Regions from separate parts of the Paenibacillus wuxiensis genome, predicted to be linked through region 1. Evidence: riboswitches for the same ligand, from Rfam matches in the RefSeq annotation. Region 1 holds a riboswitch; each other region holds the start of a gene.
What was found. A riboswitch is a leader RNA that binds a small molecule or an ion and turns the genes downstream of it on or off. The one in region 1 is predicted to bind cyclic di-AMP.
Positions count from the first base shown of each region.

Region 1 (4,209 bases):
ATACAGTGACGATTGCACAACGCCAATGCGCACTTCCTTCCCTTCCATGCTGCCTGTTCCACTTAATCCTGCTGCGTTCAGCACAGGATTGCCCATATGTTCGGCCGTAAGCGATGATCCGAGCATAATGAGGAACAAGATCGCCATGGAGACGAACAGCACTCGCCCTTCCTTCTTGTTGCCGACCATGCGGCTGTAGGCAAACGGCAGCCCCGTGCATAGCATCAGCATGAGTAAAATATGAATTAAATTCGTCACACCGTTCGGATTCTCGTATGGATGTGCGGAGTTCGCTCCAAAGTGGCCGCCGCCATTGTTGCCAAGCTCCTTAATCGACATCATAGCTCCTACAGGGCCGAGAGGAATGTGCTGCTCTGCTCCTTCAACGGTTACTGCACTTTCCATTGGACTTAGGGATTGCGGAACCCCATTCCAGATGAACAGTACACTGGCAACGATCGCAATTGGCAGGAAAATGCGCGTAATCGAACGCACAAGGTCTGCCAAAAAGTTGCCGAGCGGCTTACCAGTCAAACCGCGAATAATCGCCATTACTGCCGCAAGCGCAGTAGCAGGTGACGTAAACATCAAGAAAATAATGCCCGTCATTTGTGACAGCGGAGACAGTCCACTTTCACCGCTATAGTGCTGCAAGTTCGTATTCGCCATGAAGCTGATCGCCGTATTGAATGCTACTCCCGGTTCCATGCCAGGAATGCCATTCGGATTGAGCGGCAATACCCCTTGAAGGCGGAATATTGCATACGTCACCACAATCATTAGCACGTTCGTGGCAACTGCTGTAAAGGCGTATGCCTTCCAGCTTTGCGATTGATCCTTAATGCCGAAACACTTAAATAAAATACGATCTATCGGACCAAATACAAGATCCAGCGGTCTTGGAGCTCCGCTATTATCAAACACCCCTGCCATATATATTCCGATCGGACGCGCTATCGCCAAGGCAAGCAATAAGGTAATTCCAATGGCGATCCATTCGATTGCACTCATTGTTCCGTTCCACCCTTCTCTAATGTACAAATATCAACAATCACTCTGCCCAAACTAAAATCGTTCCGGCTTGACTAAGGCATATAACAAATAAATGAACAGCGCCGTAATCAAGGTGAATAACACGATCATCATGAGCGATCACCCCGTTCATCCACTTCCGCCTTGCACCAATGGAGAATGCCCATTACGCTTAGTCCAAGCAGTGCGAGAAGAATCATCATGACTGCATCAAACATAGTCCCTTCCTCCTCCTGAATAAGGTTCTCATCTCTCCAGGCAATGCTGCCGCGATCCCGCCCCTACCAAGACTTCTCGCTCTGTAGGAACGCGCAGGCAACACAAAAAGCCACACGGAAAGAGGGACCCTTTCCGTGTGGCTTCACTCACGCATCGTCAAATAAACGTGCGAATGTTCCACGACGAAATAAAGGCTGCCTCCTTGGACGCTTACGAGGTTAGCTGACGGATTCGGGCGCGAAGAGTCGCCCTACCAGCCAGGAACAGATTCCTGTGCCGGATTCACCCCTTGCGCGAACTGCAGATGTACAGCTGGCGCACTAACATTGGTTCCCCCGTTCCCATGAATGGGATTCAGCGGTGAGCATTGCCTATATGGATAAATTAGATGATATCTGATAGTAAAAATGAAACTTGATCCGATTGCGTATAAATGACGTAATTTGCACCAAGCAATCGGTAGATCGACTGCGGATGATGACGCTTCGTCACGATTGTGATCGGATCCGTCGTCCATTGCCGGCATATTTGAAGCAGCCGGCAGGAAAGCGCAAAGCTCTGTTCAAACACATAGATTCGGCCAATCGGGACATGAGGGACGGCCCACGCCTTCGGCTCCGTCGTATTGATTCGGCATATGGAATGAACGCCAATACCTTCCAATCGCTTTGCCAATCGCCCATTATGGGCAATTCCCGCCACCGAATATCCTGCTCCTTTCAACTGACGTATGAATTCAATCCCCGTCTCACAGCCTGCGAACACTGTAATGACCCGGTCCGCATCGTACATATCCAGTTCCTCCTGTTCATCTGTCCGAAGCCCTACTTGCAAGAAAGAGGTGCGTCGCCATATGATCAGGCGCGCCTCTCCCGTACGCTTACGAGGTTAGCTGACGGATTCGGGCGCGAAGAGTCGCCCTACCAGCCAGGACAGTAATCCTGTGCCGGATTCACCCCATGCGAACGGTGGCTGCTGACTGTCCACTCAGCTCCATTCACTTGATTGGTTCCCCCGCTTCCGCTTCCTGCGGAATTCAGCGATTGAGACGCAACGGATAACGTTGTTGTTGCTGAACTGAATCTTACGCCTTTCCCCCTCCTGCTGTAAATGAAATGAAAACCATAATTTCTCCATTTCCGGGCAATTGTGATCAACTAATCCCATCTTATCTCTCATTACAGCATCATTACCTCGCAATTTCTCAACTTTGCTTATGCGGCGATGATTTCATGAGAAAAACAAAGAAATTTAAATAAATACCTGTATGTAAACGCTTTGTTTGACCATTTGTTTGGATTTCCTGGATTGGATTCTATTTACAATCTCTATTCCAAAAGGTAGGATACGCACAACAACTGAGACGCTGCTTGCAATCGATTTTGATCTGCACGGCAGATATTGCATCTCATCGAGAGGAGGCACGATATGCAAGACCTAGAACTTGCACAATTACTAAGTCACAAGCTATCTGAACACTGGGGAAAATGGAGCGAGCAGCATGGAGACAGAATCGTTCAACCAGAAGAGATGGACGTTCATCTTGCTTCCGACCTGGTTTATATTCGACTTCAACCGCGTGAACAGCTACTCGACAGTGCGGAACACAACTATAGCGGCAGCACTCGTCTACGAGCTCACAAGGCGATCTCCCAATGGGAAGTGCAGCAGCGTGGAATCATGTGGGATACGATCATTCCTCGTGCATGGGGAGTAAGCGTTATGCGCATGTGGCTCGATCTACCTCTGGTAGGCGGAACCACGCTTGACGTCATACAACTGGAGCCACATTCAAGCAGGAAGCTATGTCTCTCCCCTTGAAACCAATTTATAGAGAGCTGTAAACGAAAATCAAGTTTCTGACGATGCGCAGGCATACAACTGCGCATCGTTCTACCCCGTTTACCCAAACGTGATACTTGTTCAAGTTCCTTCTTGCCCGAATCCTATCACTCGATAGCCATTAAAAAACAGCCCTCCTCTTGCCCATGCAAGTGTCAGACTGTTCACTTCGTTATGCTTGATTGGCATAGGACAGTTGATGTGCATCTTCATATCCTTTCGCATACCCCACCCGATATCCATCTTGATATGCAGGATGCTGAATGCGATGATGAGTCGAATGTGTTGAGGCAAATTGCTTCGTTGTACGCCGACGATCGGGCTGCTTCACAATCTGAAGACGGCGTTGCGATTTCCGTTGCGCAACCTGCTTGCCCGCTTTCCTTACGCTTCCCGTTGATCCAATGCCGCTCACCAACTTCTGCTGTCCTATTTGCCGCCGGGATCTCCGTGCTCGCTTCAGCTTATTCACTTGCAACTTCTCCCTCCTCCACTCTCATCTCCTCGAATTGACAATCCGGATGCAGCCATGGAGGCGCAGCTGTGCCTGTCTTGTGAATACGGGTCTGAAAACCTGTGACCATGCCGCATAGTGCAAGCTGATACATGGACAACAGACGAATATTGTCCTTGAGCAATTTCGTTGCAGCATCTGAATGTGCTGTGAGGTCAGCCATTTGATTCAACATACGTGCCAATGCGGATTGGCTCTGCACAATAGCCTTGATCATTTCAATCTGCACCTGCTGCTCCTCGTGCGCTGCAGCCATTACATTTTGTCTCCTATTCCGAACTCTCCATTCAACATGCCCCCTCCGAGGCTATCCCCGTAACCCTCGGATTCCTCACGCCGGAGCAGTACCTTCATATTGTGGGACAGACTGACTTGCAGCTTCGTCAAACTCTCGATTACTTCAACCACTTGCGCATGCACGTCAAGAGGTTCGACAATCTGTTCCCGATGATTCGTGAACGAATGCTCTGTCATATGATTCAACGTCCAGTTGCGCATCTTCTCGGCCTCTACTGCTTTAGCTTCTAGGATCTTCGCTACATTGCCCTGCATCTTGGCCATAGCCTCCAGAATGCCGTGATAGGACTGTTCTCTATTCATGC
Region 1 covers NZ_JBEFZI010000010.1:212,533-216,741, reverse strand. Annotated here, with positions in the region: gene kdpA (potassium-transporting ATPase subunit KdpA) at 1-1,011, opposite strand, end outside; gene kdpF (K(+)-transporting ATPase subunit F) at 1,066-1,143, opposite strand; cyclic di-AMP (ydaO/yuaA leader) riboswitch at 1,444-1,621, opposite strand; gene ABN764_RS23275 (hypothetical protein) at 1,636-2,043, opposite strand; cyclic di-AMP (ydaO/yuaA leader) riboswitch at 2,114-2,303, opposite strand; gene ABN764_RS23270 (hypothetical protein) at 2,680-3,072, shown strand; gene ABN764_RS23265 (hypothetical protein) at 3,266-3,565, opposite strand; gene ABN764_RS23260 (hypothetical protein) at 3,558-3,863, opposite strand; gene ABN764_RS23255 (alpha-helical endospore appendage domain-containing protein) at 3,863-4,207, opposite strand.

Region 2 (4,209 bases), on a different contig from region 1:
TACGCCGCAATCATTAGATCGATTTACAAGAAAGAAAAAGGGGCGCATAAACGTGTTATTTGATACACATACGCATTTAGACAGCAGCAATTTTGACGAGGATCGCGATCAGGTTATCGCACGGGCCATTGAACAAGGGGTGACCCGTATGGTTAACATCGGGTTCAATCGAGAGACGATCCCGACGACGATGGCGTTGGCAGAGAAATATGATTTTATCTATGCAGCCGTGGGCTGGCATCCGGTAGATGCGATAACGATGAAGCCGGAGGATATAGACTGGATCGCCAAGCTAACGGAGCATGAAAAGGTTGTGGCGATTGGCGAGATCGGACTGGACTATCACTGGGATACGTCTCCGAAGGATGTTCAGCACCGTGTATTCCGCGAGCAAATTGGGTTGGCGCGAGAATTGAAGATGCCGATCATTATTCATAATCGTGAAGCGCACGAAGATGTAATCCGCATCTTGCGCGAGGAGAAGGCTCACGAAGTAGGGGGCATCATGCACTCCTTCTCAGGTAGCTGGGAAACAGCGAAGATGTGCCTGGATATGGGCTTCTACCTTTCATTTGGAGGACCTGTTACTTTCAAAAATGCAAAACAGCCGAAAGAAGTACTTGTTAAGGTTCCGAATGATCGACTGCTTGTGGAGACGGATTCTCCCTATTTGACTCCTCATCCGTTCCGAGGCAAGCGCAATGAGTCCGCATATGTTCGTCTTGTTGCAGAGGTTGCAGCAGAGCTGAAAGGTATGGAATTTGAAGAATTTTGCAGAATGACGACTCAAAATGCAATGACATGTTTTGACATCGCGTGAAAACGGGCCAAAAACAAGTGAAAAAAAGACATTGGCCATAAAATAAGTGGATTTCATTATGAAAAACGGATTTAGTTACATTTTTTTAACCATTTTTCGCGAAAAACGGAATTGCTACTGTCTTTACAAGAAGATTGCAAACACGATATGATTTCTCACAGATGTTATTACACAATTCAATATTGTTCCAACTAATTCAGTATCGCTTAATCTCCATGAAGTGGAGAGCGGGGGAACCAGAGTGTGAACGACATGACATGAGTACATGTTCAATCACACGGATTAATTCCTTGGGGTGAATTAGGGACGACCGAGCCATGAGCCGGTTGGTTCCGATAGGGCGACTCTCAAGCCCGAACCCGACAGCTAACCTCGTCAGCGTACCGAGAGAGGGTTCCTCGCGTCCTGCACTGTTGACGTTTGGGTTTCTATTACGGAAGCCGCGAAAGAGTCTCCTCTTACGAAGGGCTTCTTTTGTTTACTCTCAAACATTCTTTTTTTGAATAATGAGAATAAAGACGTCATAGGGTGTAAGAAATAGGAGGTGGGAGCAGCCAATACTGAAACGTTGGTACGGAGATTTCGGCATTGTCTTGAACGATTACATGCTCGTTTATGGCAAGTGAAGTCTCTCGTAAACATTCTTGAAATAGTCGCGTCAGATGGAATCATGCAGAGCACTCGACGGCGGGACTATGTAAGGAGGACCGAGAAATGGGACAGATCGTGAACAACGAAACCCATGAACCCCGATCATCCAGCATGTCACTCGCATTGCGATGGAAGCATGAAAATGTGCGTGTTATCACCGTTATTGCAGCTGTAGCAATCGTGATCACATTAATAGCAGTCTTGACTTGGTATAATGTAACGAAGAAGACAGTGGCTGTGCTCGTTGATGGACAAGAGCGTTCAGTCGAAACTCGCCTAGATACGCTTCGCAATGTTTTGGATGAGCATGCGATAGCGCTTGGGGCATACGATGTAGTATCGAAGCCGCTTGATGCAGAAATTGCTGATGGAGATCGAGTTATTATTGAACGCGCTTTGCCTATCCAAATTACAGCGGATGGGAAGAAAGAAACACAATTTACGACGAAGAAGTCGGTGCATGATGCACTGAGTTCGCTGCAAATCCAAGTGAACCCTGAAGATAAGGTATTCCCTTCTAAGCGTGCCTCTATTTCGAAGAACATGGATATTCGTATCGTCCGTGTCAGCAAGAAGATGGAAGAGCGTAAAGTGAAGGTTCCTTATCAAGTGGTGAAGCAGGCAGATGCTACTCTCCTTAAGGGGAAGACCAAGACGGTTCAAGATGGAAAAGAAGGCTTGGTTGTCCAGAAAGTACAGAAAACGTACGAGGATGGTAAGCTCGTATATGCGCAGATGGTCGACAAATCCGTTCATACAAAACAAGTGAATCAAGTGATAGCCTATGGAACGAAGAAGGAACCGGAAGTTGCTGTTCTGTCAGTGAACGCGCAGGAAGACGATTCTGACAATGTTTCCAGTGGCGACAAAGATTTTAACTATAAAAAAGTGCTGAAGAACGTTCAACTGACGGCGTATACGGAATCTGAGGGATCGGCTGGTGCGAAGACGGCATCTGGCGCAATAGTATCAGAAGGTCGTACTATCGCGGTTGATCCGAAGGTCATTCCGCTCGGCTGGTGGGTATATATCGAAGGGATTGGATTCAGACGTGCTGAAGATACAGGTGGCGCGGTCAAGGGGAAAATTATCGATGTATACTTCGACAGCAAGAAGGCGGTCAGCAAATTCGGACGCAAGAAGGGGTACACCGTATACGTGGTTGGCCCAGTCAAGCCGGAATCGAACTAACGCACAAGGTATGCAGCCATGTGTAATTAGGATATAGTAATGAATAATGATTTATGTCATGCTAAGAAGAGGGGACACCCTCTTCTTTTGTTGTTTATTTATGAATGGAGAGCATGAGAAGGATGCGGAATTAGGAAGCAGCCTTGTGGTGAGAGGAGCAAGCATATTGATACGTGAAGTGATAGTTGTAGAAGGCAAAGATGATACCGTTGCCATTCACCGTGCCGTTGAGGCGGATACAATTGAGACAGGTGGATCGGCGATTAATGATACAACGATAAAACGCATCGCATTGGCCCAAGAGCGTCGAGGGGTTATTATTTTCACGGATCCAGATCATGCGGGAGAGAAAATTCGGAAGACGATAGCAGAACGTGTACCTGGGTGCAAGCACGCTTTCCTGCCTAGACATGAGGCGATAGCCAAAGGGGATCTTGGTGTGGAGAATGCAAAGCCAGAAGCGATTCGCCGTGCCTTAGAGCAGGTTCGCTCGGAGATGCCAAGCATGACGTCAGAGCTGACGTGGACGGATCTCGTCGAAGCGGGATTAACGACGCATGCAGGCTCTGCAGAACGCAGACGGCAGTTAGGTGAAATATTGGGCATTGGATACTGCAACGCGAAGCAGATGCTCAAGCGCTGCGGTGTGTTTCAGATCGGACGAGAGGAATTTGAGAACGCCTTGCGGAAGCTGAACCAATTCGAGCAGGAACAATGTGCAGAAGGAGAATAGATGGAATGACGCAGACGAGAATAGATATTGCAACACCGAACCGCACGAAAGACATTATACGCAAGCATGGGTTTTCATTTAAGAAAAGCTTAGGACAGAACTTCCTAATTGATATGAACATTTTGCGCCGTATTGTGGATGCTGCAGAGCTGGATGATGTGACAGGTGCCCTGGAGATTGGGCCTGGGATTGGTGCGCTTACGGAGCAGCTCGCTAAGCGCGCTCGTCGTGTAACAGCAGTCGAGATCGATCAGCGCTTGCTTCCGATATTAGGGGAAGTGCTGGAGCCTTATGAACATGTCCATGTTGTACATGGGGATGTATTGAAGGTGGATTTGCATGAATTGTTCCGCGAACAGTTCCAGGATGTCGATCGGGTAAGTGTTGTGGCTAACTTGCCGTATTATGTGACGACCCCGATTATGATGAAGCTTCTGGAGGAGCGTCTGCCGCTCAAGAACATCGTCGTCATGATTCAGAAGGAAGTTGCAGAGCGAATGGCAGCGAAGCCAGGAGGCAAGGATTACGGCAGCTTAAGTGTGGCTGTTCAATATTTTGCAGAGCCGGAGCTTGTATGCACCGTGCCGCATACGGTGTTCATCCCGCAGCCAAATGTAGAGTCTGCAGTAATCCGTCTACGTGTGAGACAGACTCCACCTGTGCAGGTGAAGGATGAGCCGCTGTTATTCGATGTTGTACAGGCTTCGTTCGCTCAGCGTCGCAAGACGATTTGGAATAACCTGAAGGCTCGCTATGCCAGCAAGTGTGGTACAGACAGGCTGACAGAAGCGCTTGCTTCAGCACATATTGAACC
Region 2 covers NZ_JBEFZI010000020.1:10,910-15,118, forward strand. Annotated here, with positions in the region: gene ABN764_RS28755 (HD domain-containing protein) at 1-17, shown strand, start outside; gene ABN764_RS28760 (TatD family hydrolase) at 53-820, shown strand; cyclic di-AMP (ydaO/yuaA leader) riboswitch at 1,014-1,217, shown strand; gene ABN764_RS28765 (resuscitation-promoting factor) at 1,535-2,662, shown strand; gene rnmV (ribonuclease M5) at 2,829-3,395, shown strand; gene rsmA (16S rRNA (adenine(1518)-N(6)/adenine(1519)-N(6))-dimethyltransferase RsmA) at 3,401-4,209, shown strand, end outside.
Region 2: linked by a shared signal. The riboswitch ahead of ABN764_RS28765 (resuscitation-promoting factor) and the one ahead of ABN764_RS23275 (hypothetical protein) in region 1 are both predicted to bind cyclic di-AMP.

Region 3 (4,209 bases), on a different contig from region 1:
TCCTGCAATCTTGTACAGGAACTGGATGCTATCCTTCTCCAAATTGCAGATGCTAATTGGACGAGACAGAATAGGTGCCGTATTCCAGGCTCGCAGCATAAAGAATTGACCCATGCTTGCTTGAAATTGACCCTCCACCGTCATGAGGTAAATGCCTTCAGAGATGCGTTCGTTGGAAAGAATCGTATACACAAGTATGCTCCTTTTTTCACGAGTAAGGACAGTCTGCATCCTTCTCACGTTTATTGAGATGTGCAGATTCCTGCTCGTAAGAAAAGCCCACATTCACAACCTTATGGATTGCTGCCTATATGGCCTATGCATAAGCTTTTCTCACCTTTACACTTCTACTATGCATGTTCTGGTTGACATCCCACTGTGACCCATGTCACATTAGCGTATGAATTGTGACAATGGTTTCGCAAATTTTCAGAATATTAGCAAGAAGTTACAAGTGAACATCCTAACAATTATAGTCGATGAGATTATTTCCCTACCGTACTAGGTAAGTGGAAGGGCATATTTCTACCACCCCAAGGACATAACAAGAACATTGAACTGTTTATGGAATGGGGGAATGGCGCTATGCAACATTGTCGAATCTGCTTATCTGTACTATCCCTTTGTTTGCTCTGTATTACTGGCTGCTTCCATCGTTCGCAGGAAGCAACGCCTCCCATACCCAATCTTCCACCAAGCAAGCCAAATCAGTCGGAATCGATCCATTCATCAGCAGACAGTCTGTGGAGACAAGATCGCACTCATCCAGTACCACGTATCTTCAAGGCAGACTCTGTGAACATGCATTCCCCACATGCTAAGGAGAAGCAAGAGAATGCAGCTTCATCGGATCATCTTGAGATGCCTAAATTCACCATATCAGCTGAGCATAAAGAGCGTGATAATCAGAAAAGTCAGAAGAGACTGGAGTCGCAGCAGGCAGAGTCAGAATCTGGCCAGCAGAAACAGCGTTCTTCCTCTTTGAATGAACGCCAGCACAAGTGGCAGAAATCAACCCCGTCGCAATCTGCGGCGCAAGCTTCACAATCATCCCGCTCCAGTATGCATAAGATGAAGAAACAGCATCTCACGATTGCGGAACTGCGGTTGAAGTACCCACATATCTTTAAATTGAATGCGAAGCAGCGTCATGGAGAACGACAAGTTGCGCTCACCTTCGATGACGCACCGGATAACCGCATTACGCCGCTTGTATTGGATATATTGAAGGAGCACAATATCCGAGCCACTTTCTTTCTTGTTGGCTCTCGTGCCAAGGCTTATCCAGGACTCGTCGAGCGGATGGTGCGCGAGGGGCATGTGATCGGTAATCATTCGTACAATCATCCGTTGCTGACAAAGCTGACGCTTCCAGCTTTTGAACACCAGGTGAAGGATACTGAACGCATTATCGAGCAGTCTACCGGATATAAGCCTCGATACTTCCGTCCGCCATATGGAGAAATCAACGAAGAGCAATTGCGCTGGGCAGGAGATAATGGATACATGGTCGTCAATTGGGATGTAGATACAAACGATTGGCGTGGATTAACCGCTTCACGTATTTTGCAAAATGTGATGCGTGGGGTACGCCCAGGTTCCATCGTATTGCAGCATGCCAGCGGAAGCACACAAAATGGATATCTGCATGGAACCGTGAAAGCACTCCCATCGATTATTCAGCAGTTAAGGGAGCGGAAATATGAGTTCGTCACCCTGCCTGATCTGCTCCAAGATCAGAAGGAAAAGAAGGAATAAGTAAACAAGCCCCGCCATAATGGCGAGGCTTGTTGTTCAATTGCTATTGTAAGTATTCATCTACATCTATATATAATAGTAGATATTATTTCAACACGTATACTTTAACGTCTTGCACGCCGAATGTGTTGCCTGTCTTCTTGCTTACCGGTACAAATATGTCAACCTTTTTCCCCTTGATTGCACCGCCTGTATCCGTAGCTACAGCAACCATACCGCCTGTCGGCAAGTGTTTGAAATCATATCCCGTAATATACAATTTCGTACCAAGCGGAATCACTTTTGGATCGACCGCAACTGTACCTAGTTTCAATGCATTACCCAAAGCATCTACTGCGCCCCATTTGCCGTTTTCACTCGGATGAGCGGTATAGGCTGTAGCACGCATGCTTATCGTTTTCTTGTATGTCGCTGTACGTCCAGAGGACAATTGAACTACATTTTTAGGAGCAGCTTGTTGTACTGCTGCTTTCTGATTATTCGAAGCCGTTTTGACTGCCTGTTCGTCATTTTTTGCTACACCCAAAGCATTATTGACTGGCATCCCTTCCAATACCGACTTTTGAACAACAGGGCTTGGAAGTTCGATGGAGAGTCCACCATACAAATTTTTCGGATTAATTGTCGGGTTTGCCGACAATACGGATTCAACACTCATGTTGTAATTCTTAGCAATTGAATAGAACGTTTCTCCTTCTTTTACCGTATAGGGCTCAGCCTGTGCCGGCAAAATTTGAAGAATGGACGCAAGTCCAAGTAATGCTGCTGTAATCGTTAGTGTAATTCTTTTACGCATATGTTTTGTTTTCCTCCTGTGCATTAGCCTGCGGGGTTAGTTGTCGGATTCGGGTCAAGGAGTTCCCCTACGCCATTCCAAGTTGCGGAATAAGCGATTCACCCCAAGGTGTTCTCGTAATATCGAACACCGGTCAATAGTCCCCCGTACGGGTGTGTCGTTTCGGCTCGGATTGCATCATATCACAATTTTGTAACCTGTGCGCAGGAATATGATGGTAAGTCTCTGGAACCCGCGCCCCCCAATGGATTGAAGCTTCAAACTTTTTTTATTTCATAACAAATTTGTAATCAGAGATGACATTTTTGTAATCTTTCTGTTTCTATCATAGCACATATTTCAGATTTGTAAACGAAAACGCTTACATAATACAGCAAAACAACAATAGGCACCCCCTAAGGATGCCTATTCGAATACCTATATATTTACAATACCTCTTTACAATACTCTACTTAGAAAATCCTGCGTTCTAGCATGCTTAGGATGGTTAAATAATTGGTCTGGAGAACCTTCCTCCACAATATTGCCGCCATCCATAAACAAAATACGATCGCCCACTTCACGTGCGAAGTTCATCTCATGAGTTACGATTACCATCGTCATTCCTTCTCCGGCGAGTGATTTCATGACCTCAAGCACTTCGCCGACCATCTCTGGATCAAGCGCTGATGTCGGCTCATCGAACAGCATCACATGCGGCTGCATAGCAAGTGCTCGCGCAATCGCGATACGCTGCTTCTGTCCACCGGACAATTGTCTAGGGAATGCCTTGGCCTTATCCGCCAATCCAACCTTGCCAAGCAGCTCCATTGCTAGTTTATTTGCTTCAGCCTCTGGCACATGTTTCACCTTTATTGGAGCAAGGGTAATATTTTGCAGCACGGTCATATGGGGAAATAGGTTGAACGATTGGAATACCATCCCCATTTTTTCACGTGTTTTGTTAATGTTGTGCGACTTGTCAGTGATGCACTGATCCTCGAAACGGATATCCCCTTGTGTCGGAGTTTCCAGCAAATTAATGCAACGAAGGAGAGTACTCTTTCCGGATCCGCTAGGGCCTATGACTACAACCACTTCACCACGATCAATAGAGACATTTACCCCTTTTAAAATCTCCAATCTATCATACGATTTATGCAAATTTTGAATTTTAATCATGCTCGCTCAACTTCCTTTCCAAACGTGCCACCACTTTCGATAAAGTGAAGGTTAGAATGAGATAGATACACGCTGCTCCAATCAGTGGTCCCATCGCTGAATAAATTTTGGCACGAACGATATTCGTCTCAAACATCAAGTCTGCAATCCCGATGGTGCTGACAATTGAAGTCTCCTTAATAATCGTAATAAATTCGTTGCCTATCGCCGGAATAACATTGCGGAACGCTTGTGGAAGTACGATCAAGCGCATCCCCATTGATTTTGACATTCCGAGAGAACGAGCTGCTTCCAATTGACCGTGGTCGATCGATTGTATGCCGGCACGGAAGATTTCAGCCAAATACGCACCACTATTTAAGGATAGAGCAATCGCTCCAGATGTTAGTGCACTAAATTCTACGCCATACTCTGCAAGTCCATAATGAATAATGAATAATTGTACAAGCAGCGGTGTTCCACGGAACACCTCGATATAGGTGACAGCAAACCAT
Region 3 covers NZ_JBEFZI010000001.1:631,933-636,141, reverse strand. Annotated here, with positions in the region: gene ABN764_RS02890 (dihydroorotate dehydrogenase electron transfer subunit) at 1-192, opposite strand, end outside; gene ABN764_RS02885 (polysaccharide deacetylase family protein) at 586-1,758, shown strand; gene ABN764_RS02880 (3D domain-containing protein) at 1,844-2,554, opposite strand; cyclic di-AMP (ydaO/yuaA leader) riboswitch at 2,564-2,732, opposite strand; gene ABN764_RS02875 (amino acid ABC transporter ATP-binding protein) at 2,993-3,715, opposite strand; gene ABN764_RS02870 (amino acid ABC transporter permease) at 3,708-4,209, opposite strand, start outside.
Region 3: linked by a shared signal. The riboswitch ahead of ABN764_RS02880 (3D domain-containing protein) and the one ahead of ABN764_RS23275 (hypothetical protein) in region 1 are both predicted to bind cyclic di-AMP.